Regions from separate parts of the Streptomyces thermoviolaceus genome, predicted to be linked through region 3. Evidence: riboswitches for the same ligand, from Rfam matches in the RefSeq annotation. Region 3 holds a riboswitch; each other region holds the start of a gene.
What was found. A riboswitch is a leader RNA that binds a small molecule or an ion and turns the genes downstream of it on or off. The one in region 3 is predicted to bind thiamine pyrophosphate.

Region 1: linked by a shared signal. The riboswitch ahead of thiC (phosphomethylpyrimidine synthase ThiC) and the one ahead of OG899_RS06645 (thiamine ABC transporter substrate binding subunit) in region 3 are both predicted to bind thiamine pyrophosphate.
Region 2: linked by a shared signal. The riboswitch ahead of thiO (glycine oxidase ThiO) and the one ahead of OG899_RS06645 (thiamine ABC transporter substrate binding subunit) in region 3 are both predicted to bind thiamine pyrophosphate.

Annotation. Positions count from the first base shown of each region.
Region 1 covers NZ_CP109280.1:3,121,336-3,130,883, reverse strand. Annotated here, with positions in the region: gene OG899_RS13690 (aminoglycoside phosphotransferase family protein) at 1-463, opposite strand, end outside; gene thiC (phosphomethylpyrimidine synthase ThiC) at 920-2,743, opposite strand; TPP riboswitch at 2,736-2,913, opposite strand; gene OG899_RS13680 (YibE/F family protein) at 2,986-4,482, shown strand; gene OG899_RS13675 (SsgA family sporulation/cell division regulator) at 4,579-5,016, opposite strand; gene OG899_RS13670 (IclR family transcriptional regulator) at 5,115-5,852, opposite strand; gene OG899_RS13665 (DUF5326 family protein) at 6,217-6,429, opposite strand; gene OG899_RS13660 (cupin domain-containing protein) at 6,610-6,927, opposite strand; gene OG899_RS13655 (cystathionine gamma-lyase) at 7,240-8,418, shown strand; gene OG899_RS13650 (LysR family transcriptional regulator) at 8,651-9,548, shown strand, end outside.
Region 2 covers NZ_CP109280.1:4,567,979-4,577,526, forward strand. Annotated here, with positions in the region: gene bfr (bacterioferritin) at 1-59, opposite strand, end outside; gene OG899_RS19905 (sulfite oxidase-like oxidoreductase) at 207-863, shown strand; gene OG899_RS19910 (deoxyribonuclease IV) at 915-1,793, opposite strand; gene pknB (Stk1 family PASTA domain-containing Ser/Thr kinase) at 1,866-3,803, opposite strand; partial or broken gene OG899_RS19920 (thiazole synthase) at 3,904-4,695, opposite strand; gene thiS (sulfur carrier protein ThiS) at 4,699-4,899, opposite strand; gene thiO (glycine oxidase ThiO) at 4,917-6,083, opposite strand; TPP riboswitch at 6,080-6,192, opposite strand; gene OG899_RS19935 (NAD(P)/FAD-dependent oxidoreductase) at 6,344-7,573, shown strand; gene OG899_RS19940 (Rv2175c family DNA-binding protein) at 7,790-8,155, shown strand; gene thiE (thiamine phosphate synthase) at 8,397-9,056, shown strand; gene metF (methylenetetrahydrofolate reductase [NAD(P)H]) at 9,362-9,548, shown strand, end outside.
Region 3 covers NZ_CP109280.1:1,536,523-1,546,070, forward strand. Annotated here, with positions in the region: gene OG899_RS06630 (LAETG motif-containing sortase-dependent surface protein) at 1-262, shown strand, start outside; gene OG899_RS06635 (ABC transporter ATP-binding protein) at 386-1,408, opposite strand; gene OG899_RS06640 (ABC transporter permease) at 1,405-3,009, opposite strand; gene OG899_RS06645 (thiamine ABC transporter substrate binding subunit) at 3,072-4,148, opposite strand; TPP riboswitch at 4,234-4,341, opposite strand; gene rlmN (23S rRNA (adenine(2503)-C(2))-methyltransferase RlmN) at 4,456-5,562, opposite strand; gene OG899_RS06655 (enoyl-CoA hydratase-related protein) at 5,953-6,624, shown strand; gene OG899_RS06660 (phosphatidate cytidylyltransferase) at 6,712-8,070, opposite strand; gene frr (ribosome recycling factor) at 8,070-8,627, opposite strand; gene pyrH (UMP kinase) at 8,816-9,548, opposite strand, start outside.

The DNA of each region.
Region 1 (9,548 bases), 1.6 Mb from region 3:
CAGCTCGGCTGATCCGCAGTTCTTGCTTGTCGAAAGGGTCGAACGACGGCAGCTCAAGCCCGGCCGGCAGCGTCATGGAGTGCAAGTCACGCAGGACGCTGCCCAGCTCCCCATAGGTTGCCTTGCGGTCACCCTCCACGATGAGGTGCCAGAAGGTCACTGGGTGGCCCTCGACCAACAACGGCTGCTCCAGGTCGTCGACGACGCGTGCGGCCGGAAACCCTTCCGCAGCAAGCCATCGAGACACCCCTACCTCAGTGCGCGCCTTCGGCAGGTACTCCTCACCACGGGCAACGCGCACGACCACCGGGACCGAGGCCAGCCGAAACAGCGCGTTCTCCCCGAGGCGGATGAGCTCAGCGTCTCTGTCATCCAACCCAGCTACTCGGCACGCGGCACTCATCACCCGTGCAGCCTCCGCTGACGTGAACCCCTCATCCGACCGAGCAGCGTCAACCGCCATGCCCGCACCAGCTCCCCTAGTCGCGCGCGATCAACCGGCACACGACTAGAGGTGACCAACCCCGACGTGTACCAGACACGACCCGACGGTACCTACCGCAGAGATAGCAGGGCGAGAGCACATCAAGGACGACCATGATCCGCGTTCAGCAGAGCCTTATCTCTGCCAACCCACGACAGAGTCAGACGGCCTGTCGCCATGTGCGACCACCCCTCTCACTTCTCGACCGAGCCTCTGCTGCGGATCACACCCATGACGCTGCAACCGTACCGGCCGCCACTGACGATCCGGAGAGGCACCTGAACCGGGACGAGGTCGAGCCGAGTCGCTGGTTGTACAGAGCCGTCTTGCTTGGGACTCGTTGCCGAACAAGTCGTCGGCCCTCCATCTTGATTCAGATGGAGGGCCGACGATCATCGGAACCGCCGCTCTTACGGGCAGATGTGCATCAGTGCCTCAGTCGACGATCGGCAGGTACAGCCGGTGCCCCGCCTCCGCGAACTCCCTGGACTTCTGCATCATCCCCTCGGCGACCTCCTCGGCCGTCGCCCCTTCAGCCACGTCGCCGGCGAACTTCTTTGTGATGCTTTGGCTAATTTTCATCGAGCAGAACTTCGGGCCGCACATCGAGCAGAAGTGGGCCGTCTTGGCGGGTTCCGCCGGGAGGGTCTGGTCGTGGAACTCCCGTGCCGTGTCCGGATCGAGGGCCAGGTTGAACTGGTCCTCCCACCGGAACTCGAAACGGGCATCGGACAACGCGTCGTCCCACGCCTGGGCACCCGGGTGCCCCTTGGCGAGGTCGGCGGCATGCGCAGCGATCTTGTAGGTGATCACGCCGGTCTTCACGTCGTCCCGGTCGGGCAGGCCCAGGTGCTCCTTCGGGGTGACGTAGCAGAGCATGGCCGTCCCCCACCAGGCGATCATCGCGGCCCCGATGCCGGAGGTGATGTGGTCATACGCGGGGGCGATGTCGGTGGTCAGCGGGCCGAGCGTGTAGAAGGGGGCTTCGTCGCAGATCTCCTGCTGCAGGTCGATGTTCTCCTTGATCTTGTGCATCGGGACATGGCCCGGACCCTCGATCATGGTCTGGACCTCGAAGCGCCGGGCGACGCGCCCGAGTTCGCCGAGCGTGCGCAGCTCCGCGAACTGCGCCTCGTCATTGGCGTCCGCGATGCTGCCGGGCCGCAGCCCGTCCCCCAGCGAGAAGGTCACGTCGTAGGCGGCGAGGATCTCGCACAATTCCTCGAAGTGCTCGTAGAGGAAGGACTCCTTGTGGTGCGCCAGGCACCAGGCCGCCATGATCGAGCCACCCCGGGAGACGATGCCCGTCTTGCGGTGTGCCGTCAGCGGCACATAGGCCAGACGCACCCCGGCGTGCACCGTCATGTAGTCCACGCCCTGCTCGGCCTGTTCGATGACCGTGTCCTTGTAGATCTCCCAGGTCAGTTCCTCGGCCTTGCCACCGACCTTCTCCAGTGCCTGGTAGAGCGGCACCGTGCCGATGGGGACCGGAGAATTGCGCAGCACCCACTCGCGGGTGGTGTGGATGTTGCGGCCTGTGGACAGATCCATGACGGTGTCGGCGCCCCAGCGGGTGGCCCAGGTCATCTTCTCGACCTCCTCCTCGATGGAGGAGGTGATCGCGGAGTTGCCGATGTTGGCGTTGACCTTCACCAGGAACCGCTTGCCGATGATCATCGGCTCGGTCTCGGGGTGGTTGACGTTGGCCGGCAGCACGGCCCGGCCCGCCGCGATCTCCTCGCGGACGACCTCCGGAGAGACGTTCTCCCGGAGCGCCACGAACTCCATCTCCGGGGTGATCTCACCGCGCCGTGCATACGCCAGCTGGGTCACCGCCCGGCCGTCGCGGCCACGCCGCGGCTGCCGCGGCCGGCCGGGGAACACGGCGTCGAGGTTGCGCAGTCCCCCGCGTGGCGAGGTGTGCCTGATGCCGTCGTCCTCGGGCCGTACCGGACGGCCCGGATACTCCTCGGTGTCGCCACGGGCGATGATCCAGTTCTGCCGCAGCGGCGCCAATCCCCGGCGGACATCGGTGTCGACGTGCGGATCGGTGTACGGGCCCGAGGTGTCGTACAGCGACACCGAGCTGCCGTTGGTCAAGTGCACCTGACGGACCGGCACCCGGATGTCGGGGCGTGAGCCCTCGATGTATGCCTTGTGCCAGCCGATGGACTTCCCGGCCTCTCCCTGGGCATGGGACTGCGCCCCGTCGGGGGACGTCTGGGCGGAGGCAGGCGTGCTTACGTCCTTGTTGGTCATGAGACCTACTCCCTACGCCGGCATTACCCGGTAACAGGTTCGGCGGTCGACGCAGCGGTTACCGTCTGCCGATGTCTGTCGATGGACCATCGCTGTTCCACGTGAAACATCGCGAAGACGGAGGTCAGCGCCCTCTCAGCCCGGTGCTCCGAGCTCCCGCGTGTGCAAAAGGTGCCTCCACGCTAGCGTCATGCACAGCGTGCTGAACAGTGGGCCCTCCCGGTTCTTGCAATGATCGGTCGGTGACGACGACCCAGCAGTTCCCGCACCCACCGCCCGACCCACGGCGTGGCCCCGGGGCCGGGCATCGCGCGCCGACACCGGGGGAGCCCGTGTGGGCGGCTCCCGCGCCACCGGCCGAGCCGGCCCGTGCCGGTGACGGCCACCACCACGAGCACAGCCGCGCGGTTCAGGGGCACGGACACGGACACAGCCATGCCCATGGGCCCGCCGCGCCGGTCTCCCGGCATCTGCGCACGGTCATCGCCGCGGTCCTGATCCCGTTCGCGGTCGCGGTGGTGGTCGGGCTCGTCGTGCTCTGGCCCGGCGGCACTCCCGCGCACCAGCGCACCGGCGTGGGTTTCGACCGGCAGACGCAGCAGGCCACGGTCACCGCAGTGGTGAAGGCGAGCTGCACGGCCCTTCACACGTCCGGAGGAACGGCCGGCGAGGACGACCCCACCGGCCAGGCCACGGCTGCCGGAGATTCCTCGGGCCGGAGCGGTACCTGCACCAAGGCCACCGTTCGGGTGGACACCGGCAAGGACAAGGGCCGCACCTTCACCGAGATCGTGCAGCCGGACCAGCCGCGACAGCTGCACGAGGGCCAGAAGGTCGTGGTGGCCTACGAGCCGACCGCACCACGGGAGTTGCAGTACTCGGTCACCGACGTCAACCGGCGCCTTCCGGTGGGCCTGCTGGCCGGTGTCTTCGCCCTCGCCGTGGTGCTCGTCGGACGGATGCGGGGCGTGATGGCGCTGATCGCGCTGGCCATCAGCTTCGTGGTGCTGAGCCTGTTCATCCTGCCGGCGATCCTGCAGGGCTCGAATCCGCTCGTCGTGGCGGTGGTCGGATCGAGCGCCATCATGCTGCTCGCCCTGTATCTGTGTCACGGCCTGTCGGCCCGCACCTCGGTGGCCGTGCTGGGCACGCTGGTGTCCCTGGTGCTCACCGGCGCGCTGGGGTCGCTGTTCATCGGCTGGGCAGCGCTGACCGGCAATACGGACGACAACACCGGGCTCATCCACGGCCTGTATCCGTCGATCGACATGAGCGGCCTGCTGCTCGCCGGCGTCATCATCGGCTCGCTCGGCGTCTTGGACGATGTGACGGTGACCCAGACGTCGGCGGTCTGGGAACTGCACGAGGCCAATCCGTCCATGGGGTGGCGCGGGCTGTACCGGGCCGGGATCCGCATCGGGCGCGACCACATCGCATCGGTCGTCAACACCCTGGTGCTGGCGTACGCGGGCGCGGCGCTGCCTCTGCTGCTGCTGTTCTCGGTCGCCGGCAGCAGCATCGGGACCGTCGCCAACAGCGAACTGGTGGCGGAGGAGATCGTCCGCACGCTGGTCGGGTCGATCGGCCTGGTCGCTTCGGTGCCCGTCACCACCGCCCTGGCCGCGGTGGTGGTCGCCGCCGACCGGCCGGACCGGGTCACGAGGCGGAGGCCGCAGGTGGCCGGGCCAGGGGTGCCCGCGCCGGCACGCGGCGGACGGGGCAGGCGGCGCAAGCGGTGATCCCGTGGCGTCCGGCTGCGCGGCCGGCCCTCCGCCCGTGCCCCGGGGGCGCGCGGTGAAGCGTTACGCCTGCGCGCCGCCCCGTGGGGAAACGCTTCAGCCCGCGCTCTGTTCCTCGGCCAGGATCCGGTCCAGGGCCTCGTCGAGGTGGGCGTCGAAGTCGGCGAGTGCGCCTTCCTGGCCCAGCGGCACCAGCTTGTCCGTACGGTCCAGGAACGCCACCAGGGGCGCGGTGGAGGAACGGAACAACGCGCGGTCGTTGCCGACCTGCAGCCGGATCAGCACCTCGTTCAGGGAGTCGCCGTCCGCGGGCGAGATCCGCACGTCCCCGTCCCCGCACGGGGTACCCACTCCGTCGATCAGCAGCTCGCGTCCGAAGACCCAGGTCACCGGGGCGTCGCCGGGCAAGTGGAAGGTGAGCCGCACGGCATAGGGATCGCTGGTCTCGTACCGCAGCTCCACCGGAATGCGGAAGGAGAGCTCCTCGGACACGAGAAGGCTCATCATGACCTCTGCTTGTACGGACTCGCGCATCGCTACCCCGTCATCTGCCGTCGACTGGCCGGGAATCATCCTCGTGACACTGGTGGCATCTTGCTGAACGTATATGGCAGATCACAAGGAGTGAGTTTTCAGATACTGATAGCCAGTGCGAGGGAGCCGACGCGTCGTCCCATCTCGCGCTGCAGCTGCCGTGCGGCGGGCAGCAGCCGGTCGCTCTGGCGGGCGGGGAGCGACAGGGCGATGGTCGCCGCCGCGTCCCCGATGGTGAGGGGCACGGCCGCACAGACGGTGCCCAGGACGTATTCCTGCCGCTCCGTCACCGGTTCCATGCGTCCGACCCGTTCCAGGCGCCGCAGCAGCGTAGCGGCGTCCCGCACCGTGTACCGGGTGAGCGACTGCACGGGATAGCGGTCCAGGTGGTCGCGGCGGGCGTCCTCGTCGAGCTGGAACAGCAGGCACTGCCCGATCGCGTGCGCGTGTCCGGTCTCACGGAAGTCGGCCCATTCGTGCACGGCCGGATTGCCGGGTGTCTCGGACACGCACAGGATGTCGATCTCGCCGTCCCGGTACCGCGCGTAGTAGAGCGGTACACCGATCAGATCGCGCCATTGTGCGAGGGTGTGGGCGATCGTGCTGCGACGTTTCTGCTCCGCACCGCTGCTGCTGAGCCGCTCGGCCGCTTCTCCGAGGAAGAACAGCCCCCGCTCGCGGTAGAGGTAGCCCTCGTGCACCAGGGTGCGCAGCAGATGGTAGGCGGTGGGCAGGGCGAGCCCGGTCTTTCGCGCGAGCTGTTTGGCGGGGGCTCCGTGCTCGTGCTCCGCGACGGTCTCCAGCAGCCGCATCGCCCGCTGGACGGAGCCGATCAGGGTCTGGGACGACGGCGCGTGCCGCGGCTGGGCCGGTCTGCCACCGGGCCGCTCCACCGGGCCGCCGGATCGGGGCTGCGCGGGCAGTGCCGTGGAAGGGGACGGCACCCGGGGAGCAAGGGGCGCGTGCGATTCTGCGGGTGCGGTGTCAACCGTGGCCAAGGGTCACTCCCGTAGCGCGAGGGGGCAGCCCGTGCGGGGAGACACGGGTGGGGATCGCCTGCCCGCGGGGGCCTGCCCCCGCGTCGATGCCGGGACCCTATCCGCCCGTCGCCGCCCACGGTGGCGCCGCGTCGAAACTTCCCTCCCGCGAGGGACCCGGTGACGCGTGACGTCCACCGCCGTCACCGGCGCACCGGCGTCCTCACCAGTCGCCGCGCGAGGACGAGCCCGCCATGAACTTGCGCACGATGTAGATCAGCCCGCCGACCAGGGCCACGAAGATCAGCAGCTTGAACAGCAGCCCGATCACGAAGCCCACCACGGTCGCGATCAGGCCGCCGAAGACGATCAGGGCGATGGCCGGCACCGCGATCCACTTCACCCACCACGGCAGTCCCGCGAAGATTGCTCGCATTGCCCCGTCCCTGTCCTCTCGGCCGGCCCTGCGCCGGAATTGACGTCGGTGCCCCGATGCTGCTGTGCGTCGGGGCCATTTCTGTCCGCTGTCGATGCTAGGGCCGTCAGCGGGCCTCGCGTGGGCGCCGCATCCCTTGTCCTCCCCTGACCCTTCCCCTAGGGAACCCGGAGACGGACGTCAGGCTTCCGGCGGAGAGAACACCACCAGGACGCGCAGATCCTCGCTGATGTGGTGGAACTTGTGGGGCACCTGGGCCGGGACGTAGACGACACTGCCCCGTGCCACCTGGGTGGTCTCCGAGCCGACCGTGATCAGGGCGCGGCCGCTGACGACGAAGTAGACCTCGTCCTGGTTGTGCGGCTTCTGCGGGTCGTGCTCGGCCGCGTTGAGCGCGTAGAGACCGACCGACATGTTCCGTTCCCGCAGGAACTGCAGGTAGGCGCCCTGGTTGGCGGCGCGCTCCGCGTCCAGCTCGTCCAGCCGGAAAGCCTTCATCGTCCTCGCCCGTACTCGTCGCCGATTCGATCCCCACGATCAGACACAGGACGGATCGTCCAGTCAAGACGACCATGGACGCGGGGTACCGGCAGCGGTCTCCCGCACGGCCGATGGGCGGGGTGTCCGCCCCGCGGACGGCACCCCCGACCACCCCGGCGTCGTCGGGCACCCCGGCACCCCGGCCGCACCCGCCCCGGCCCGGGCGTCTCGCACAGGGGGCGTCGCGGTGTCCTGCGGTTTCCTGAGAGGGTGGACCGGCGGCCCGGCCTGCCCGGCCGCAGTACGACAGCACATGAAGGGACGGGCTGCATGAGCGCTTCCGCCGCTGACGGCACGGTGAACACGCACGGAGCCGACGGGCCGGCCGCGACCGGGGACGGCACCCGCGCGGTGCGGGCCGGACTGCCCGACCCGGTCAAGTACGAGCCGACCCTGCCCGGCCCGGTGTTCGCCGCCCATTTCCATCTGCCCGGCGAGCCGACGGGCCCGTACACCTACGGCCGGGACGAGAACCCGACCTGGACCCTGCTGGAGCAGGCCATCACCGAGCTGGAGGCCCCGGGGCGCGAGGACGTCGAGACACTGGTGTTCGCGTCCGGGATGGCGGCCATCTCCTCCGTGCTCTTCTCGCAGCTGCGTGCCGGGGACGCGGTCGTCCTGCCGGACGACGGCTACCAGGCGCTGCCCCTGGTGAAGGCCCAGCTGGAGGCCTACGGCATCGAGGTGCGCACCGCGCCGACCGGCGGCGACGCCCAGCTGGAGGTGCTCGAGGGCGCCCGGCTGCTGTGGATCGAGTCCCCCTCCAACCCCGGGCTCGACGTGTGCGACATACGCCGTCTGACCGAGGCGGCCCATGCGCAGGGCACCCTGGTCGCCGTCGACAACACCCTGGCGACCCCCCTGGGGCAGCGACCGTTGGAGCTGGGCGCGGACTTCGCGGTGGCCAGCGGCACCAAGCAGCTCAGCGGTCACGGCGACATCCTGCTGGGCTATGTGACCGGCCGGAACGACGAGGCCATGGCGGGGGTGCGCCGCTGGCGCAAGATCGTGGGCGCGATTCCCGGCCCGATGGAGGCCTGGCTCGCGCACCGTTCGATCGCCACGCTGCAGCTGCGCGTGGACCAGCAGGCCGCCACCGCGCTCGCCCTGGCCGAGGCGCTGCGGGCGCACCCGGAGGTGACCGGCCTGCGGTACCCGGGGCTGCCGGACGACCCCTCGCACGCTGTCGCCACGCAGCAGATGCGCCGCTTCGGCTGCGTGGTGTCCTTCACGCTGCCCACGCGGGAACGCGCCGAGCGCTTCCTCGGCGCACTGCGGCTGGTGGACGACGCGACGAGCTTCGGCGGGGTGCGCTCCACGGCGGAACGGCGCGGCCGGTGGGGCGGGGACGCGGTGCCGGAGGGCTTCATCCGGCTCTCCGTGGGCGTCGAGGACCCCGAGGATCTGGTGGCGGACGTGCTGCGGGCCCTGGAGGAGTCGGCCGGCTGATCACGTGCCGGGGGCGCGCCTCACCGGTGCCCGGACAGGCGACGACGGCGGTCCGAGCCTCCCCCCTCGCGGCTCGGACCGCCTTCGGTTCAGCGCGCGCGAAGAACCGTGTGACCTAGGCTAATTGACTCGCTGTCAGTGTCCAATCACAGAAGCGACAGAGGCCTATCGACATATTTATAGTTGGCACGCGGTCGGCCGGACGGAGAGCGCCGGGAGGGGAGGACGCGCCGTGGATCTGGCGTTGCTGCGCACGTTCGTGACCGTCCACCGGGCGGGCTCCTTCACCCGCGCGGCTGCCCTGCTGGGCCTGTCCCAGCCGGCCGTCACCTCCCAGATCCGGACGCTCGAAAGACAACTGGGCCGCCCCTTGTTCCTGCGCCAGGCGCGCGGTGTGACCCCCACCTCCGTCGGGGACGAGCTGGCCCACAAGGCCGCGCCTCATCTGGATGCCCTGGTGGAGATCGCCGAGTCCGGACTCGACGACGAGTCCTCCTTGCGTTCGCTGCACCTGGCGGGACCGCCCGAGTTCACCACCGAACGGGCCCTGCCCGCCCTCACGCAACTGACCGGCGAGGACGGCCAGGGGTTCGCTCTGCGGGCGTCCTTCGGGAACGCCGAGGAAGTCCTGGAGGGGCTGTCCGCCGGGCACCACGACCTGGCCATCAGCACGGCACGGCCACGGGGCGGACTGTTCACGGCGTCGCCGCTGTGCGACGAGGAGCATGTCCTGGTCGCGGCACCACGCTGGGCCGAGCAGCTCGGCACCGTGCCCCTGGCTCACCAGGACGTTCAGGCCCTGGAGAGCGTCCCCGTGGTGGAGGTCCACGAGTCGCTCCCGTTCGTGTCCCGCTATTGGGCCTCGGTCTTCGACACCCAGCCGACCGCGTCCGGTGCCGTGATCGTTCCCGACCTGCGCGCGGTCCTCGCCTGTGCGGCGTCCGGTGCCGGGCTCGCGGTACTGCCCCGCTATCTGTGCACCGACGCCTTGAAGCAGGGGCACCTGGTGACGCTGCACGACCCGCCGGTCCCGCCGCTGCGCACCTACTTCCTGGTGGTACGCACCGGGACCCTGGCCATGCCGAACATCGCCCGTGCCCATGAGTGGCTGCTGCGGGCGGCAGCCGACT
Region 2 (9,548 bases), 3.0 Mb from region 3:
GTGAGCTCGGCGGTCAGCTGCTCGTTGAGCAGTTCGATGACCTCGGGGTCGCCTTGCATCGCGGTGCGCTCCTTCCGGACAGCCCTGGGGTCCGCATGATGTCACCGGTATCCATAACCTTCCAGTAAGTTCACGCTTAGTGGGAAATGCCGGTTTTGTTCCTCGCGTGGTCCGGTGCACCCCCTCCCGTCTGTCAGGATGGAGGCATGGGTCAGCCGGAGCAGAGAGGATCGACAGGGGCGCCGCAGGCAGCGTCGGAGCAGGCGGCGCGGCGGGGACTCCCGCCGGGGCAGCGGCTGCAGCGCGGCTGGCCGGTCACTCACTACGGGCCGGTGCCCAAGTTCCGGCCCGAGCGCTGGGAGTTCCGGGTGTTCGGCGCGACCGCCGACGGCGAGAAGCACTGCTGGACGCACGAGGAGTTCACGGCCCTGCCCTACACGACCGTGGTGGGCGACCTGCACTGCGTGACGAAGTACAGCATGCTCGGCGCCGAGTGGGGCGGCGTCCCCGCCCGCACCGTCCTCGAGATCGCCCCGCCCGCTCCGGACGTCACCCATGTGATGGTCTGGGCCGAGTACGGCTTCAGCTCCAATCTGCGCCTGTCGGACTTCACCGCCGAGACCACCTTGTTCGCCACCCACAAGGACGGCGAACTGCTCACCGCCGAGCACGGCTTCCCGCTGCGCCTCGTCGTCCCGCACCTGTACGCCTGGAAGGGCCCCAAGTGGGTGCGGGGCGTGGAGTACATGACCAGCGACCGCCGCGGCTTCTGGGAGGAACGCGGCTACCACAACATCGGCGACCCCTGGAAGGAACAGCGCTACTCCTACCAGGAGGAACCGGGAGACGGGCCGGAGCTGTGAGACGGCCGCCGCGGCTCGGCCGGCCCCGCACCGAGCGCCGGACGTCCGGGCTCAGCCGGCCCTGAGCTTCTTCAGCCGCTCCACGTCGGCCGCATGGCCCTCCTTGCCGCCGGGCGTCTCGATGACCAGCGGCACGCCCGCGGTGGCCGGGTGGGTCGTCAGGGCGCGGAACGGCTCCTCGCCGATGTGACCGGCACCGATGTTCGCGTGCCGGTCCTTGTGCGCGCCCGCCACGTCCTGGGAGTCGTTGGCGTGGATCAGCTTCAGCCGGCCCGGGCCGACCGTCTCCACCAGCGCGTCCAGCGTCCGGTGCACGCCGTCCGGCTCGGCCAGGTCGTGCCCGGCGGCGAACACATGGCAGGTGTCCAGGCACACCCCGAGCTTCGGGTGGGCGTCGAGCGCCTCGAAGTACGGCCCGAAGTCCTCCATCCGGGCACACAGCGAGGCACCCTGCCCGGCCGTGGACTCCAGCAGCAGGAACGGGTCCTCGTCGTCCAGCTCCTCCAGCAGCGGCAGCAGGCGCCGGCGCACCTGTCGCAGCGCCGTCCGCCGCTGCCGTCCGCCGGTCGCGCTGCCGGTGTGCACCACCACGCCCGCGGCGCCGATCTGCCGGCCCCGCCGCAGCGAGTGCCGCAGCGAGTCCACCGAGCGGTCGACGGTGGCCTCGGTGTGCGAACCGAAGTTGATCAGATAGGGGGCGTGCACGTACACCGGCAGGGACGCCTCGGCACAGGCGGTGCGGAACGCGTCGTCCTGCTGCGCGTTCCCGTCGGGCGTGGCCCAGCCCCGCGGATTGGCGACGAAGACCTGCACGGTCTCCGCCCCGATCTCACGGGCGTACGCCAGGCCCACCTTGTGCAGTCCGCCGGCCACGGGCACATGGCCGCCGACGGGATTGCGCGGCACGGGGGAGGAAGAGGGTGGGGTCATGACACCCCCAGCATGCCAGCCCGTGCGGAGCGCCGCCGAGGGGCCCCGGGACCGGGCACCCCCAGCTCCCGCTCACCGGATGGTGATCGTGATCGTCGATCCCCTCGGGGCGCGGTCGCCGCCCTCGACCGACTGCTTCTTCACCGTGTCGCCGAACAGCCCGAGCAGCCCGCGGTCCTCCTTCACCCGGAAGCCGGCCTCCTGAAGGGTCCGCTTGGCCTCGTCCACGCTGTCCCCGGTGACGTCCGGCACCTCGACCAGCTCCGGGCCCTTGGACAGGGTGAGCGTGACCGTGTCGCCCTCGGCCAGCTGCCCGCCGGCCGGCGGGTTCTGCCGGGCGACCTGGCCCGCGTCGAACTCCGAGGTGACCCGCTGCGGGGCGACGGTGACCTTCAGGCCCGCCTCCCCGAGGTCGGCCGTCGCCTCGTCGAGGTCCTCCCCGGTGACGTCCGGCACCTCCACGGGCCGGCCGCGGCTGACGACCAGGGCGATCGCCGAGCCGGAGTGCCGCTCGGTGCCCGCCGGCGGGTCGGTGCGGATCACCGTGCCCTTGGGGACGTCCTCGCTGAACGCCCGGCTGACCATGCCCGGCTCCAGTCCGGCCGCGCGCAGCCGCTGCCGGGCCGTGTCCAGGGAGCGGCCGGCCACGTCGGGCACCCGGACGGTCTCCGGGCCGTCGGAGACGGTGAGCGTGACCGAACCGTGGTCGCGGATACGGGCGCCGGGCGACGGGTCGGTGCTGATGACCGTGCCCCGGGCGACGGTGTCGCTGTGGGCGTGCTCGACGCCGCCGACCTTCAGCCCGGCCTCCTCCAGCCGCTGCCGGGCCTGCGCCTCGGTCTTGGACAGCAGCGGCGGCACCGTCGTGAACTGGCCGGCGTTGATGTACCACAGGCCGGCGCCGCCCACGAGGAGAAGCACGACGGCGGCCACGGCGGCCAGCAGCGCGCGCCGGCGGCGCAGCCCGCCCGCCCGGCGACCGCCCGCGTCCGGGACCGGCGTGTCCAGCCGGCTGGTGCGGTGGAAGGCGTCGGTCGGCTCCTCGTCCCCGTCCACGGGCAGCGGACGCGGCACCGCCAGGGCGCGCGGCAGGACGCTGGTGCGGTCCTCGGCGTTGTCGTGGCCGGTGGTGCGGGCCTGCGGGGGCAGCGCGTCCAGCTCCTCGTCGCCTAGCCGGCCGCGGGCCTCGCGCACCCGCGCCAGCAGCGCCACCGCGTCGGCCGGACGGTCCTCGGGGGTGCGTGCGGTGGCCGCCGAGACCAGCTGGTCCAGCTCCGCCGACAGGCCCGGCACCGCCGCGGACGGCGGCGGCACGTCCTCGTTCACATGCCGGTAGAGCACCTGGGCCGGGGTCTCGCCCTGGTGGGGCTTGGCCCCGGTGAGCATCTCGTAGAGCATCACCCCGCACGCGTAGACGTCCACGCGCGGCGAGGCGGTGCCCTCCTCGATCTGCTCCGGCGCGAGATAGGAGACCGTGCCGAGCACCGTGCCGGTGGTGTGGGTGACCGCGTCCACCGCCCGCACCAGTCCGAAGTCGGCGACCTTGACCCGGCCGTCGTCCCCTATCAGGACGTTCTCCGGCTTCATGTCGCGGTGCACGAAGCCGGCGCGGTGCGCGGCGCCCAGCGCCGCCAGCACCGGCTCCAGGATGTCCAGCGCGGCCCGCACCGGCAGGGCCCCGCGTTCGCGCAGCACGTCCCGCAGGGTGCAGCCGGAGACGTACTCCATGGCGAGGTAGACGTACGACCCGTCGGTGCCCTGGTCGAACACCCCGACGACGTTCGGGTGGTCCAGGCGGGCGGCGGACTTCGCCTCCCGGATGAACCGCTCCACGAAGGAGGCGTCCGCCGCGAGCGAGGGATGCATCACCTTCAGCGCGAGCACGCGGTCCAGCCGCGTGTCCAGGGCCCGGTAGACGGTCGCCATGCCTCCGACGGCTATCCGCGCGTCGATGCGATACCGGCCGTCGAGCACCTGCCCGACCAGAGGGTCCTGAAGGGTCGTGTCCACGCAGGCGAGTCTACGAGCCGCCCCCGACAGCGACGTCCCGCTCGGTGCCCTCGGTGGCGGACTGCGGCCGACCTGTGACGCCGTCCGCACGTGTGTGCGGAAAAGCGGGACGCTCCGGGTCCAGCCGGGCCAGCCCCTCGGTGGGGGAGGAGGCCTCGGCGAAGAACCGCTTGGGGATGCGGCCCGCCCGCCGGGCCAGCCGGCCCGCGGTCACCGCGTGCCGCATCGCCTCGGCCATCAGCACCGGGTCCTGCGCCCGCGTCACCGCGGAGGCGAGCATCACCCCCGCACAGCCCAGCTCCATCGCCAGGGCCACGTCCGAGGCGGTGCCCGCGCCCGCGTCCAGGATCACCGGCACCTCGGCCTGATCCACGATCAGCTCGAAGTTGTGCGGGTTGCGGATGCCGAGTCCGGAGCCGATCGGCGAGCCCAGCGGCATGATCGCGGCACAGCCGGCGTCCTGCAGCTTCCGGGCGAGCACCGGGTCGTCGTTGGTGTACGGCAGCACCGTGAAACCGTCGTCGACCAGCGTCTCCGCGGCGTCCAGCAGCTCGATCGGGTCCGGCAGCAGGGTGCGCTCGTCGGCGATGACCTCCAGCTTGACCAGGTCGGTGCCCAGCGCCTCGCGGGCCAGCCGCGCGGTGAGCACCGCCTCGCCGGCGGTGAAGCAGCCCGCCGTGTTGGGCAGCACCTGGATGTCCAGCTTCCGCAGCACGGACAGCACCGAGCCGTGCACCGACGGGTCGACCCGGCGCATCGCCACCGTGGTCAGTTCGGTGCCGGAGGCCGTCAAGGCCCGCTCCAGCACCTCCAGGCTGGGCGCCCCGCCGGTGCCCATGATCAGGCGGGAGGCGAACGTGCGGCCGCCGAGGACGAGAGGGTCGTCGGTCATGGGTCAGCCTCCCTGGACGGCGGTCAGCACCTCGACACGGTCGCCGTCACGCAGCGGTGTCGAGGCCCAGCGGGCGCGTGGCACGACGGTCTCGTTGAGGGCGGCGGCCACGCCCGAGGGTGCGGCGGTCAGGGAACGCACGACCGCGTCGAGGGACGTGCCGGGCGCCACCTGGCGGGGTTCACCGTTGACGGAGACGGTCACGTGGGCGACGGAGACGTTCATGCGGGCAGCTCCGTGAGGACGGCGGTGCGAAAGCGCCGCGGGGTGAAGGGGCGGGCGACGTCCGGCAGCTCGCCGGTGGTCAGGGCGTGCGCCAGGGCGTCGCCGGTGACGGGCGTGAGCAGCACGCCGTTGCGGTAGTGGCCGGTGGCCAGCAGCAGTCCGGGCAGCTCGGTCGGCCCGAGCAGCGGCGCGTTGTCCGGGGAGCCGGGCCGCAGCCCGGCGCGGGTCTCGGTCAGCGGCAGCTCGGTGATGCCGGGCACCAGCTCGTGCGCGTCGCGCAGCAGCTCGTACACCCCGCCCGCGGTCACCGTGGTGTCCCAGCCCAGCTCCTCGGTGGTCGCGCCGATCACCAGCTCGCCGCTGAGCCGCGGCACGAGGTACACCTGGCTGCCGCGCACCACGGCCCGCACGGTGCGGTTCAGGAAGGGCGCGTACCGCTTGGGCACGGTCAGCCGCACCACCTGCCCCTTCACCGGCCGCACCGGCGGCAGCACGTCGTCGGGCACGCCGGCGAGCTGCCCGCTGCGGCTGCCCGCCGCGAGCACCACCTGCTCGGCGCCGAGCCGTGTGCCGTCGCGCAGCTCGCAGCCCGCGGCCCGGTCCTGTTGCACGACGAGACGCTCGGCCCACGCCCGGTGGAAGACCACCCCGGCCCGCTCGCAGGCCGCCACCAGCGCGGCGGCCAGCCGCCGGGGGTCGATCTGGTGGTCGCCGTCCACCCGCAGCCCGCCGCGGACGCCGGGCGCGAGCATCGGCTCCAGACGCCGGCACTCCCGCCCGGACAGCCACTCCGACTCCAGACCCGAGGCCCGCTGCAGGGCGTGCAGTTCGCGCAGGTGAGCGCGGTCGTCGGCGTCCAGTGCGACGGCCAGGGTGCCGCAGCGGCGGTAGCCGAGGTCGTGGCCGGTCAGCTCGGACAGCTCGGCGGCGAAGTCCGGGTAGCGGCGCGCGGAGGCGAGGTTCAGCCCGAGCAGGGTCTGCTCGCCGTGGTGCAGCTCGGTGACGGCGGCCAGCATCCCCGCGGCCACCTGCGCGGCCCCGCCGCCGGGCTCGGGGTCCACCACCGCCGTGCGCAGGCCGCGCTGCGCCGCGCGCCAGGCGGTGACGAGACCGATGACGCCGCCCCCGATCACGAGGACGTCCGAAGTACGTGACAACGACATGGGCGAAACGCCCCTCCCTTCGCCGGCATGACCCGGATCAGGTTCGTACGGTCGGAGGCCGCCAGCCTCCCTCTCAGCCCGGTGCGTCCGGGCTCCCGCGCATGCTTGTACGGCCACCCTAGCCGCCGGGCCGCGATCTTGTAAGAGCGGGGCGGGCCCGCCCGCCGGGGCAGCGGCCCGGCCCGCGAGCCCCCGTGGAGAAGGGCCGTACGTCCCCTCGCCCCGTGCCCTGCGGGACGCGGGCTGTCTATGGTGATCAGGTGAGCGAGCAGACGCAGGAGAAGAACCCGGGCGGTCCGCGGCGCGTGGTCGTCGTCGGGGCGGGCATGGCCGGCGTGCAGACCGCGGTCGCGCTGCGCGAGGAGGGCTTCACCGGCACCGTCACCCTGATCGGCGCCGAACCCCACCAGCCCTACGACCGGCCGCCGCTGTCCAAGGCCGTGCTGCTCGGCACGGCCGAGGGCTCCGCCTTCGACATCGACTTCGAGGCGCTGTCGCTCCGGCTCCGCCTGGGCTGCGAGGCGCTGGCCGTGCACCCCGCGGAGCACGTGCTGGACACCTCCGAAGGGCCGGAGCCCTACGACGTGCTGGTGCTGGCCACCGGCGCCGAACCGGTCCGCCTGCCGGGCACCGAGGGCGTCCCCGGCGTCCACCTGCTGCGCACCCTGGACGACGCGGCCCGGCTGCGGCCGGTGCTCACCGGCCGGCAGGACGTCGTCGTGGTCGGTGCCGGCTGGATCGGTGCCGAGTTCGCCACCGCCGCACGCGAGGCGGGCTGCGCGGTGACGGTCGTGGAGGCCGCCGACCGGCCGCTGGCGGGCGTCCTGCCCGCCGAGGTGACCGCGCCGATGGCCGCCTGGTACGCGGAGAGCGGCGTGACGCTGCGCACCGACGCCCGCGTCGAGCGGGCCGAGCCGGGTGCGGTGGTGCTCGACGACGGCACACGGCTGCCCGCGGGCGCCGTCGTCGTGGGCATCGGCGCCCGCCCCGCCACCGCCTGGCTGGCCGGCTCCGGCATCGAGCTGGGCGCGCACGGCGAGGTGCTCGCCGACGACCGCCTGCGCACCTCGGTGCCGGACGTGTACGCGGTCGGCGACTGCGCCTCCTTCCCCTCCGCGCGCTACGGCGAACGTCTGCTCGTGCACCACTGGGACAACGCCCTCCAGGGCCCCCGCACCGTCGCCGCCCAGGTGATGGGCCGGGACGTGGTCTACGACCCGGTGCCGTACTTCTGGTCCGAGCAGTTCGGCCGGTTCGTGCAGTACGCCGGCCATCACACGGACGCCGACAGCATGGTCTGGCGCGGCGATGCGAGCGGCCCGGCCTGGTCGGTGTGCTGGCTGCGCGAGAACCGGCTGGTCGCCCTGCTCGCCGTCGGCCGGCCGCGGGACGTGGCCCAGGGCAGGCGGCTGATCGAGTCCGGCCGGCCGCTCGACCCCGCCCTGCTGCCGGACGCGTCGCGTCCGCTGAAGGCGGCGGTCGCCGCGTAGGCGCAGTGCCCCGTGACGGTCGGGGGAACGGCTCGGGGTCGTCCGCGACCGCGACGAGGTCGCGAACCGGCCACGGCACGGCCGCGGACCGCCCGGCCGCCGGGCGGCTCGTCCGCCCCCGCGCGCGTCCTGCCGTGTGATCTTCGCCGCGACGGGTCGTCGCAGGTGGACGCGGTTGGCTTCCGACTGTCGGTGGCAGATGGCAGGCTTGGTTGCGTGACCGAGATTGACGCGAAGATCGATGCTCTCGTCCCCGCCTGGCTCACCCTTCCCGACGTCGCCGAACGGCTCGGCGTCGAGGTGACGCGGGTGCGGCAGCTGGTCAAGGAGGGCCAGCTCATCGCCGTGCGCCGGGGGGAGAACCGGGTGCTGCAGGTTCCCGCCGCCTTCATCGACGGGGGCAAGATCGTCAAGGGCCTCACCGGCACCCTGACGCTCCTGCGGGACGACGGCTTCACGGTCGAGGAAATGATCGAGTGGCTGTTCACCGCCGACCCGACCCTGCCCGGCACCCCCGCGCAGGCCCTGAGGGAGAATCGGGGCACCGAGGTGAAGCGCCGCGCCCAGGCGCTCGCCATCTGACCAGCCGGATCATCCTGCTGACCAGCCGGATCGTCCTGACCGGCCGGATCATCCCGAACAGCCGGCTCAGCTGACCAGCCGGCCACCGGACACCCGGTGACCGGCCGGCGTACGGACCGCGGCCGGGACGTCACGGGCCCACCGGCCCCGCGCGTCCCGCACCGCGCCCGTACGCCGCCGACGCACCCGCACCGGCCGGGCCGATCCGGCCGGTGCGCACCGACGACGGGGGGACCCACGCATGCCCGACACCGCTCACGTCACCGCCCGTGACCGGCTCGCCGATGCGCGCCTGTACCTGTGCACGGACGCCCGCACCCGCCAGGGCGACCTGGAGGAGTTCCTCGACGCGGTCCTGGCCGGCGGTGTCGACATCGTGCAGCTGCGCGACAAGGGCATGGAGGCGGCCGAGGAACTGGAGCACCTCCAGGTCTTCGCCGACGCCTGCGCCCGCCACGGCAAGCTGCTCGCCGTCAACGACCGCGCCGACGTCGCCCACGCCGCCCGCCCGGACGTGCTGCACCTCGGCCAGGGCGACCTGCCGGTGCCCGCGGCCCGCGCGATCCTCGGCGACGGCATCCTGATCGGCCGCTCCACCCACAGCGAGGCGGAGGCCGCCGCGGCCGCCGTCCAGGAGGGCGTGGACTACTTCTGCACCGGCCCCTGCTGGCCCACCCCCACCAAGCCCGGCCGGCCCGCGCCCGGCCTCGACCTGGTGCGCTACGCCGCCGGCCTGGACACCGACCGCCCCTGGTTCGCCATCGGCGGCATCGACCTGGGCAATCTGGACGAGGTCCTGGACGCCGGAGCCCGGCGGGTCGTCGTGGTCCGCGCGCTCACCGAGGCCGACGACCCGGGCGCCGCGGCCGCCGCGTTCGCGCAGCGGCTGCGGGAGCGCTGACATCCGGGGCGCGTCGTTCGGATCGTCCCGGCGTCGCGGAGCCGGCACGCGCATCCGCCGTGTTGTCGTCACTCGCCCCGACGTTCCGCGCCGACTCCGTGATCTCTGACCTCCGCGCAGCTGCACGCACCGGAACCCGCTCGGGTCGCCCGAGACGCACCGCACCCCGCGGCCGGGCCGGGCCGGACGACAGGCCCCGGGCCGCCGGACGCCGCACTGTCCACTGTGTGGACAGCAAACCGGTAAAACGGGCAAAAGCCCGGCATCCGGTTGGGGGACCGGCGCGGCCTGGCTAACCTGCGGGTATGGCCCTCGGCACCGCATCCATCAGGTCGGACCACGCCCCCACCGTGCGCGACATGCTCGCGACCGGCAAGCGAACGTACTCGTTCGAGTTCTACGCCCCCCGCACCCCCAAGGGCGAGAGAAACCTGTGGAACGCGCTGCGCCGGGTCGAGGCCGTGGCCCCCGACTTCGTCTCGGTGACCTACG
Region 3 (9,548 bases):
GTCGGACTCGGCCTCGGCGTCCGCGCCGGCCTTCGAGGCCTCGCCGAGCCCGACGGCCCCGTCCGCCGACCAGAGCGGCACCGCCCCGGCGGCGGCCCCGGCGAACGCCCCGTCGGCCGACGCCGGTCAGCGCAACCTGGCCGAGACCGGTGCGGACTCCCGCACCGGTCTGATCGCCGGCATCGCGGTCGCCCTGGTCGTCGTCGGCGGTGGCGCGGTCTTCTTCGGCATGCGCCGCCGCGGGGCGAACGGCGACAGCTGACGCTCCCGAACGACAGCCGGCGCACCCGCACCGTCGTCCGTGGCCCGTCCCCCGCTCGAGGGGGCGGGCCACGGCCGTTCCACGCCGGCCGCCTCGGGCCGGACACCAGCCGGGCGGCAGCGGTCAGCCCAGCACCACGACCTCGGCCGGGTCGAACTCCACGCCCACCTCGTCACCGGTCCGAGGTGCCGCGCGCAGGGCGCAGGCCGCCTGCAGCCGCGGGGCGTCCTCCGGCTGGAGATGGACGGTCACATGGGTGCCCTGGAAGGTGTGGGCGGCCACCGTGCAGCGCAGGCCCTCGCCGGCCGCGACCAGACGCACCCCGGCGGGCCGCACCAGCAGGGAACGCGTGCCCTGGGGAGAGTCCTCCGGCACCGGCACCGTGCCCCACGGCGTGTGGGCCCGCCGACCGTCGACACGCGCCTCGACCACGTTCTCGAAGCCGAGGAACCGGGCGACGAAGGCGTCCGCGGGCCGCTGCCAGACCTCGAGCGGCGTCCCGGTCTGCGCGATCCGCCCCTGACGCATCACCACCACCCGGTCGGCGAGCGCGAAGGCCTCGCCCTGGTCGTGCGTGACCGCGAGGACGGTGGTGCCGAGACGGGCGAACAGCTCCCGCAGTTCGACGACCAGCCGCTCCCGCAGCGAGCGGTCGAGCTGGCCGAGCGGCTCGTCCAGCATCAGCAGCCGCGGTCGCGGCGCCAGCGCCCGGGCCAGGGCGACCCGCTGCTGCTCTCCGCCGGACAGGGCGGCCACCGACCGGGCACCGGCTCCGGGCAGCCCGACCAGCTCCAGCAACTCCTGGACCCGTACGTCCCGTTCGGCCTTCGCGGTGCCGCGCATCCGCAGCCCGAAGGCGACGTTGGCGGCCACGTCCCGCTGCGGGAAGAGCTGGTGGTCCTGGAACATCAGGCCCACCTCGCGCCGGTGCACCGGCACCCCCGCCTGGTCCCGGCCGTCGAGCAGCACCCGTCCGCCGTCCAGCGGCTGCAGTCCGGCCACCGTGCGCAGCAGCGTGGACTTGCCGCTGCCGCTCGGGCCGAGCACGCACACCGTCTCGTGCTCGGCGACCGCCAGATCCACGGCGTCCAGGACCGTCCGGCCGCCCAGGCGCACGGTCGCGGCCCGAAGGCTCAGCAGCGTCACAGCTCCCCCGTCTTCTCGGCGCCGCGCAGGTGCTCCAACACCAGCAGAGCCACGGCGCACACCACCATCAGGATCGTCGACAGGGCCATCGCCTGCCCGTAGTTGAGGTCGCCGGGCCGGGAGAGCAGCCGGGCCACGGCCACCGGCAGCGTCGGGTTGTCCGACCGGGCGATGAACACGGTCGCCCCGAACTCACCCAGCGACACCGCGAAGGCGAACCCGGCGGACACCAGCAGCGCCCGCCGCACCAGCGGCAGGTCCACCTCGCGCCACACCCGCCAGGGGGAGGCGCCGAGCACCGCGGCCGCCTGACGCAGCCGCACGTCCACCGCGCGCAGCACCGGCAGCAGGGTGCGCACCACGAACGGCACCCCGACCAGGGCCTGGGCGAGCGGCACGAGGATCCAGGACTGCCTGAGGTCCAGCGGGGGTTCGTCCAGGGCGATCAGGAAGCCGAAGCCGACGGTGACGGTGGAGACCCCGAGCGGCAGCATCAGCAGCGCGTCGAAGCCGCGCACGATCCGGCCGGCGTCCCGGCGGGCGAGTGCCGCGGCGGCCAGGGCGCCGATCACCACGGCGATCGCGGTCGCCGCCGCGGCGTAGGACAGGGAGGCGCCGACGGCGTGCAGCGGCGCGACGAGGAAGGTGCCGCCGTCGGCGTTCGTCAGCGCCCGGTAGTAGCCGAAGCCCGGGGCGGTGAGCGAGCGCTGCACCAGCACGGCCAGCGGCAGCACGAGCAGCACGGCGACACTGAGGAGGACGGCGACCAGCAGCGCCCACTGGCCCGCGCCGCGCGGGCGGCGCGCGGTGCCGGCCGCGTCCACCAGCTTCAGCGCGGTCTCCCGGCGCCGGACCGTCCAGGCGTGCACGGCCAGGATCGCGCCCACGCACACGAACTGCACCAGGGTGAGCACCGCGGCCGTGGACAGGTCGAACAGCTCCGAGGTCTGCCGGTAGATCTCCACCTCCAGGGTGGAGTAGGCGGGGCCGCCGAGGATCTGCACCACACCGAAGGAGGTGAAGGTGAACAGGAACACCATGAGCGCGGCGGCGGCGACCGCGGGCGCCAGCGCGGGCAGGGTCACGGTGCGCCAGGCGGTCAGCGGGGTGGCGCCCAGGGTGCGCGCGGCCTCCTCCTGCCGCGGGTCCAGCTGCGCCCACAGCCCGCCGACCGTGCGGACGACGACCGCGTAGTTGAAGAAGACATGGGCGAGCAGGATCGCCCACACCGTGGTGTCCAGCCGTATCCCCCACAGCTCGTCCAGCAGGCCGCCACGCCCGAGCAGCGCCAGGAACGCCGTGCCGGCCACGACCGTGGGCAGCACGAACGGCACCGTGACCACGGCCCGCAGCACCTGCCGGCCGGGGAAGTCGAACCGGGCGAACACATAGGCGCCGGGCAGGGCGATCAGCAGGGTCAGCGCGGTGGAGGCGAGCGCCTGCCAGGTGGTGAACCACAGCACGTTCCGGATGCCGCTGTCGCCGAGCACCTCCGCGATCCGCCCGGGGTGCCAGGCCCCGTCGGTGTACAGCCCGCGCCGGACGATCGCGGCGACGGGGTAGGCGAAGAACACCGCGAAGAACGCGACGGGCACGGCCATCAGACCCAGCCGCGCCGCGTTCCCCGAACGCCGCCCGCGGGGGCGCACCGCCCCGCGCCGGGCTACTTCAGGACGAGCGAGGTCCACGACTTGACCCACTGGTCACGGTGGTCGGCGATGGTCTCGGGCGCCATGGTCTCGGGGTGCGGGGCGGGCTTGCCGTAGCGGCTGAACTCCTCGGGCACCGCGGCGCCCTTGCGCACCGGCTGGACGAACATGGTGAGCGGCATGTCCTCCTGGAACTCCTTGCCGATCAGGAAGTCGAGGAACGCCTTGCCGCCCTCCGGGTTGCGGGCGTTGGCGAGCAGTCCCGCGTACTCGGTCTGCCGGAAGCAGGTGCCGTACGCCACCCCGGTCGGCGCGGTCTTCGGCTTCGGGTCGGCGTAGACGACCTCGGCGGGCGGCGAGGAGGCGTAGGAGACGACCAGCGGCCGGTCGCCCTTGGCCTTCCGGCCTCCGGCGGAACCGGAGAACTCCTGGTTGTAGGCCAGCTCCCAGCCGTCGACCACCTTGACGCCGTTGGCCTTCAGCTTCTTCCAGTACCCCTGCCAGCCGGGGTCGCCGTACCGGGCGACGGTGCCGAGGAGAAAGCCGAGCCCGGGCGAGGCGGTGGCGGGGTTCTCGACGACCAGCAGGTTCTTGTACTGCGGCTCGACCAGGTCGTCGAAGGAGGACGGCGGGGTCAGGTGGTGGTCGGCGAAGTACTTCTTGTCGTAGTTGACGCAGATGTCGCCGGTGTCGACGGGGGTGACGCGGTTCTTGCCCCGGTCGGCCAGGTACTGCGGCAGCACCTGGTCGAGCCCCTTGGCCCGGTACGGCTGGAACAGGCCGCCGGACAGCGCACGGGACAGCAGCGTGTTGTCGACGCCGAAGAAGACGTCGCCCTGCGGGTTGTCCTTGGTCAGCAGGGCCTTGTTGACGGCCTGGCCCGCGTCGCCGTCCTTGAGGACGGTGACCTTGTACCCGGACTGCTTCTCGAAGTCGGCGATGACGCTCTTGGAGGCCGCCCAGGAGTCGTGGCTGACGACGGTCACGGTCCTGGTGTCCGCGGCCGTGGATCCGGTGCTGCCGGAGCCGCAGGCGGACAGCGCGACCAGGCCGAGGCCGGCCGCGACGGCGGCGAGGGTTCTGTGATGCACGTGGAGTGTCCTCCTGGATGGTTGCCAGGAAGAGACGCGGCCCTGCCCGGACCCCTCGTGCGGGGTTCCGGGCAGGGCGCTACAGCTCGAGTGATGACCGAACTCCCTACCCAGAATGACCTGGGCGAGGTTCAGAGGGTCTGCGGCCCTTCCGCCGCACTCTCAGCGCTGTGGCGCTCCCCTGTCGGAATGGTGTGTGCAGTTGTCGCGGATCAGATTACCGCCCGCCCGCGGGCGGCCGCCCGCGCGGTCCTCGCCCTGCCCGGCGGCCCGGCCACCGCTCGCCGGCGGCCGGGCTGCGGTCGGCCTACCGCTCGGCGGCGGCCAGCTGCCCGCAGGCGCCGTCGATCTCCTGGCCGCGGGTGTCCCGGATGGTCACCGGCACGCCGTGGGCCTCGATCGCCTCCACGAACGCCTTCTCGTCCTCGGGCCGGGACGCGGTCCACTTCGAGCCGGGCGTCGGGTTCAGCGGGATCAGGTTGACGTGCACCGGCTTGCCCTTGAGCAGCCGGCCGAGCCGGTCGCCGCGCCAGGCCTGGTCGTTGATGTCCCGGATCAGTGCGTACTCGATGGACAGCCGGCGCCCCGACTTCTGGGCGTAGGCGAAGCCGGCGTCCAGCACCTCCCGCACCTTCCACCGGGTGTTCACCGGCACGAGGGTGTCGCGCAGCTCGTCGTCGGGGGCGTGCAGGGAGATCGCCAGCCGGCACTTGAGCCCCTCGTCGGCGAACCGGTGGATCGCCGGGACCAGGCCCACCGTGGAGACGGTGATGCCGCGCTGGGACAGCCCCAGGCCGTCCGGCTCGGGGTCCGTCAGCGCCCGGATGGCCCGCACGACCCGGTTGTAGTTGGCCAGCGGCTCGCCCATGCCCATGAACACGATGTTGGACAGCCGCGCCGGTCCCCCGGGCACCTCCCCGTCGCGCAGGGCCCGCATGCCGTCCACGATCTGGTGCACGATCTCGGCGGTCGACAGGTTCCGCTCGAGCCCGGCCTGACCCGTGGCACAGAACGGGCAGTTCATGCCGCACCCGGCCTGAGAGCTGACGCACATGGTCACCCGGTCCGGGTAGCGCATCAGCACCGACTCCACGAGGGTGCCGTCGAACAGCCGCCACAGCGTCTTGCGGGTGGTGCCCTGGTCGGTCGACAGATGCCGCACGACCGTCATCAGCTCCGGCAGCAGCGCCTCGCGCAGCTTGCCCCGCGAGGCCGCGGGGATGTCGGTCCACTGCTCCGGGTCGTGCGCGTACCGCGCGAAGTAGTGCTGCGAGAGCTGTTTGGCGCGGAACGGCTTCTCACCGATCGCGGCGACCGCCTCCTTGCGCTCGGCAGGCGTGAGATCGGCAAGGTGCCGCGGCGGCTTCTTGGCTCCGCGCGGCGCGACGAATGTGAGTTCTCCGGGCTTGGGCATGGTCGTTCCAGTGTCGCAGATACGGAGGGGTGGCCCGGGGTGTCGTCCGTTACCCCCGCCGCCGACCGTCACCGGCGGCCGACGGTGAGCGGCAGCGGACGGTGCGGGTAGGGCCTGGCGACCCGTGCGACCGGCCGTTGTGCGGCTGCCGTCCCCGCCTGCTGGTCGTCCGCGCGCAGGGGCTGCTTCGGGGCCGGAGGTCACGGATCGGGGAGGTTGCCTCCCGCACCGCCCACAGCGCTTTCGTGCCCGTGCCGGCCCGGTCCTCGCCGCCGGACGTCCCCGCTCACGCGGTGCCGGGTGTCCCGGGCGGCGGCCGCACGCCCTTGCGCGGCGGCACGCCGCCACCTACCTTGCGGGCGCACCAGCACCGCCCTCGAAGGAGCCGTCATGCCCGCGCTCGACCGTCAGGACACCGTCTTCATCCTCGACCTGGGGGACGGTGAGAACCGCTTCCATCCCGAGTGGATCGGCGCGGTCGGTGCCGCGCTCGACGAGGTGGAGAAGGCCGAGGGTCCTCGTGCCCTGGTGACCGTCGCCACGGGCAAGATCTACTCGAACGGGCTGGATCTTGAGTGGCTGTCCGCGCACGCCGACCGGTACCGCGACTACCTGGTCTCGGTGCACGAGCTGCTGGCGCGGATGCTGGCCCTGCCCGTCGTCACCGTGGCCGCGCTGCAGGGGCACACCTTCGGCGCCGGCGCGATCCTCTCCCTGGCGCACGACTTCCGCGTGATGCGTGCCGACCGCGGCTTCTGGTGCGTGCCCGCAGTGGACGTCGGCATCCCCTACACCTCCGGCATGGCGGCGCTGATCCAGGCACGGCTGGCGCCGCAGACCGCGCACGAGGCCATGGTCACCGCCCGCCGCTACGGCGGCACCGACGCCGCGGCCGCCGGCATCGCCGACCGGGCGGTCGCCGAGGACGCCGTGCGCTCCACGGCCGTCGAACTCGCCCGGGCCCAGGCGGACCGGGCCGGTGAGACCCTCGGCACCATCAAGTCCCGCATGTACGGCTCGGTGCTGACCGCACTGCGCGACACCGGCGACCCGCTCGGCTGACCGGAGCAGCCGGTGGGTCCCCCATGAGCAGAGGGACCCGCCGCCCTGTGGGCGACGGGTCCCTCGCGTGCGGGGAACGGCAGCGGGTCAGCCCGCGCCGACGAAGACGACCAGCAGCAGCCAGACCACGGGAGCGGTCGGGAGCAGGGAGTCGAGGCGGTCCATGATGCCGCCGTGGCCCGGGAGCAAGGTGCCCATGTCCTTGATCCCCAGGTCACGTTTGATCATGGATTCGCCGAGGTCGCCGAGGGTGGCGCTGACGGCGACCGCGAGACCCAGCAGGAGGCCCTGCCACCAGACGCCGCCGTCGATGAGGAACTCCATGCACAGCGCCCCGGCCAGCATGGCGAAGGCGACCGCGCCGACCAGGCCCTCGCGGGTCTTGCCCGGGCTGATGCGCGGGGCCAGCTTGTGCTTGCCGAAGCGCCAGCCGATCGCATAGGCGCCGGTGTCGCTGACCACGGTGAGCAGCAGGAAGGTCAGCACGCGGAACGGGCCGTCGTCGGCGGTGAGCATCATCGCCACGAACGTGGCCAGGAACGGCACGTAGAACGTCGCGAAGACACCGGCCGTGACGTCCTTGAGGTATCCCTCGGGTGGTCGTGCCATGCGCCAGACCAGGACCGCGAGCGCGGTCAGCGCCGTCGCCACCCAGGCGCCCTCGGCGCCGCCGAGGTATCCGGCGAGCACCATCGCCACGCCGCCGACGGCGAGCGGCACCAGCGGCGCCTTGATGTCCTTGCGTTCGTCCAGTCGCTTGGTCAGCTCCCACAGGCCGACCACGACCGCGACGGCGATGACGCCGACGAAGGCCGCCTTGACGACGAAGAGCGCCGCGACGATCACCACGCCGAGGCCGACACCGACCCCTATGGCCGCGCCCAGGTCGCGGCCCGCGCTCTTCTTCTGCGGTGCGGGCGCCGGCTGCGGGGCGTCGGGCATGGGCTCCGGTTTCTGCGACGCCGTCCCGGCAGCGGGCGGCGTGTGCGGCGTGTCCTGGGGCCGCGGCTGCGGCCCTGCGTACGGCTGCGGTTGCGGCTGCGCGGTGTACGGCCCGGGGGGCGGTGCGGGCTGCGCGTGCCGCGGGTCGTACGGCTGCGGCGCGGGCTGTGCGGCGCCCGGTGGCTCGGCGAACGGCTGAGGCCCCGGCGGCTCGGGGACCGGTTGCGGGCCCGGCGGTGGGGCGGGCGGGCCGGCCGGAGGCGGCTGGGGTATCTCGTCGCGGAAGAGGGGGCCGCCCGCGGGGACGGCCCCTGGTTCCTCCTGGTCACCGCCGTGAGCCGGCCACTCGGGCACGACGGGCAAGGGGCGGGTCTGCTGGGCGCCCTGCGCACCGTACTCGGGGCCTGCCGGGACGGCTCCCGGAACCGGTCCACCACCGGGTGACCGGTCCACGGGCCCGACGTGCCCGGCCTGCTGCGGCGCTCCCCAGGAAGAGTCGTTCATCAGACCTCGAGCAGCTCCGCTTCCTTGTGCTTGAGCAGTTCGTCCACCTGCGCGACGTACTTCGCGGTGGTGTCGTCCAGCTCCTTCTCCGCGCGACGGCCCTCGTCCTCGCCGATCTCGCCGTCCTTGACCAGCTTGTCGATGGCGTCCTTGGCCTTGCGGCGCACGGAGCGGATGGACACCTTGGCGTCCTCGCCCTTGCCCTTGGCGACCTTGATGTACTCGCGGCGGCGCTCCTCGGTCAGCTCGGGGAACACCACGCGGATGATGTTGCCGTCGTTGCTCGGGTTGACGCCCAGGTCGGAGTCGCGGATCGCCTGCTCGATGTTGCGCAGCGCGCTCTTGTCGAACGGGGTCACGACCGCCATCCGCGGCTCCGGCACGGAGAACGAAGCCAGCTGGTTGATCGGCGTCGGCGCGCCGTAGTAGTCGGCCATGATCTTGTTGAACATCGCCGGGTGCGCTCGGCCGGTGCGGATCGCGGCGAAGTCCTCCTTGGCGACCACGACGGCCTTCTCCATCTTCTCCTCGGCCTCGAGGAGGGTCTCTTCGATCACCACTTGCTCCTGCGTGTCTTGAGTAGGCCCGGCTGCGGTTCCCATCGGGGCCGGCGGCCGGCTGCGTCGCGTCTTCTTCCTGCACGGTTCCCGACCGGCAGGACATTGTCCATCCCCCGGCCCGGGTCCGTCCCGTCCGTCCCCCGGACAGGTGGCGTCCCGGCGGACCCGCGCCCGGGGGTTGCCGGTCAGCTCTGGCCGACCCGGTCACCCACGAGCGTGCCGATCTTCTCACCCTTGACGGCGCGGGCGATGTTGCCCTCCTTCAGGAGTTCGAACACGACGATCGGCAGCTGGTTGTCGCGGCACAGCGTGATCGCCGTGGCGTCGGCGACCTTCAGGTCGCGGGTGATGACCTCTCCGTAGCCGAGCGCGTCGAACTTCACGGCGTCCGGGTTGGTCTTGGGGTCGGAGTCGTAAACCCCGTCCACGCCGTTCTTGCCCATGAGCAGCGCCTCGGCGTCGATCTCCAGGGCACGCTGGGCGGCGGTGGTGTCGGTGGAGAAGTACGGCATGCCCATACCGGCGCCGAAGATCACCACCCGGCCCTTCTCCAGGTGGCGCACGGCGCGCAGCGGGATGTAGGGCTCGGCGACCTGGCCCATGGTGATGGCGGTCTGCACCCGGCAGTCCACGCCTTCCTTCTCCAGGAAGTCCTGCAGCGCCAGGCAGTTCATCACGGTGCCGAGCATGCCCATGTAGTCGGACCGGGCCCGGTCCATGCCGCGCGTCTGCAGTTCGGCGCCGCGGAAGAAGTTGCCGCCGCCGATCACGATGGCGATCTGGGCGCCGTCACGGACGACGGCCGCGATCTCGCGTGCGATGGCGTGCACCACGTCGGGGTCGACGCCCAGGCCCCCGCCGCCGGAGAAGGCCTCTCCGGACAGCTTCAGCAGAAACCGGCCGGGTACTTTGCCGTCG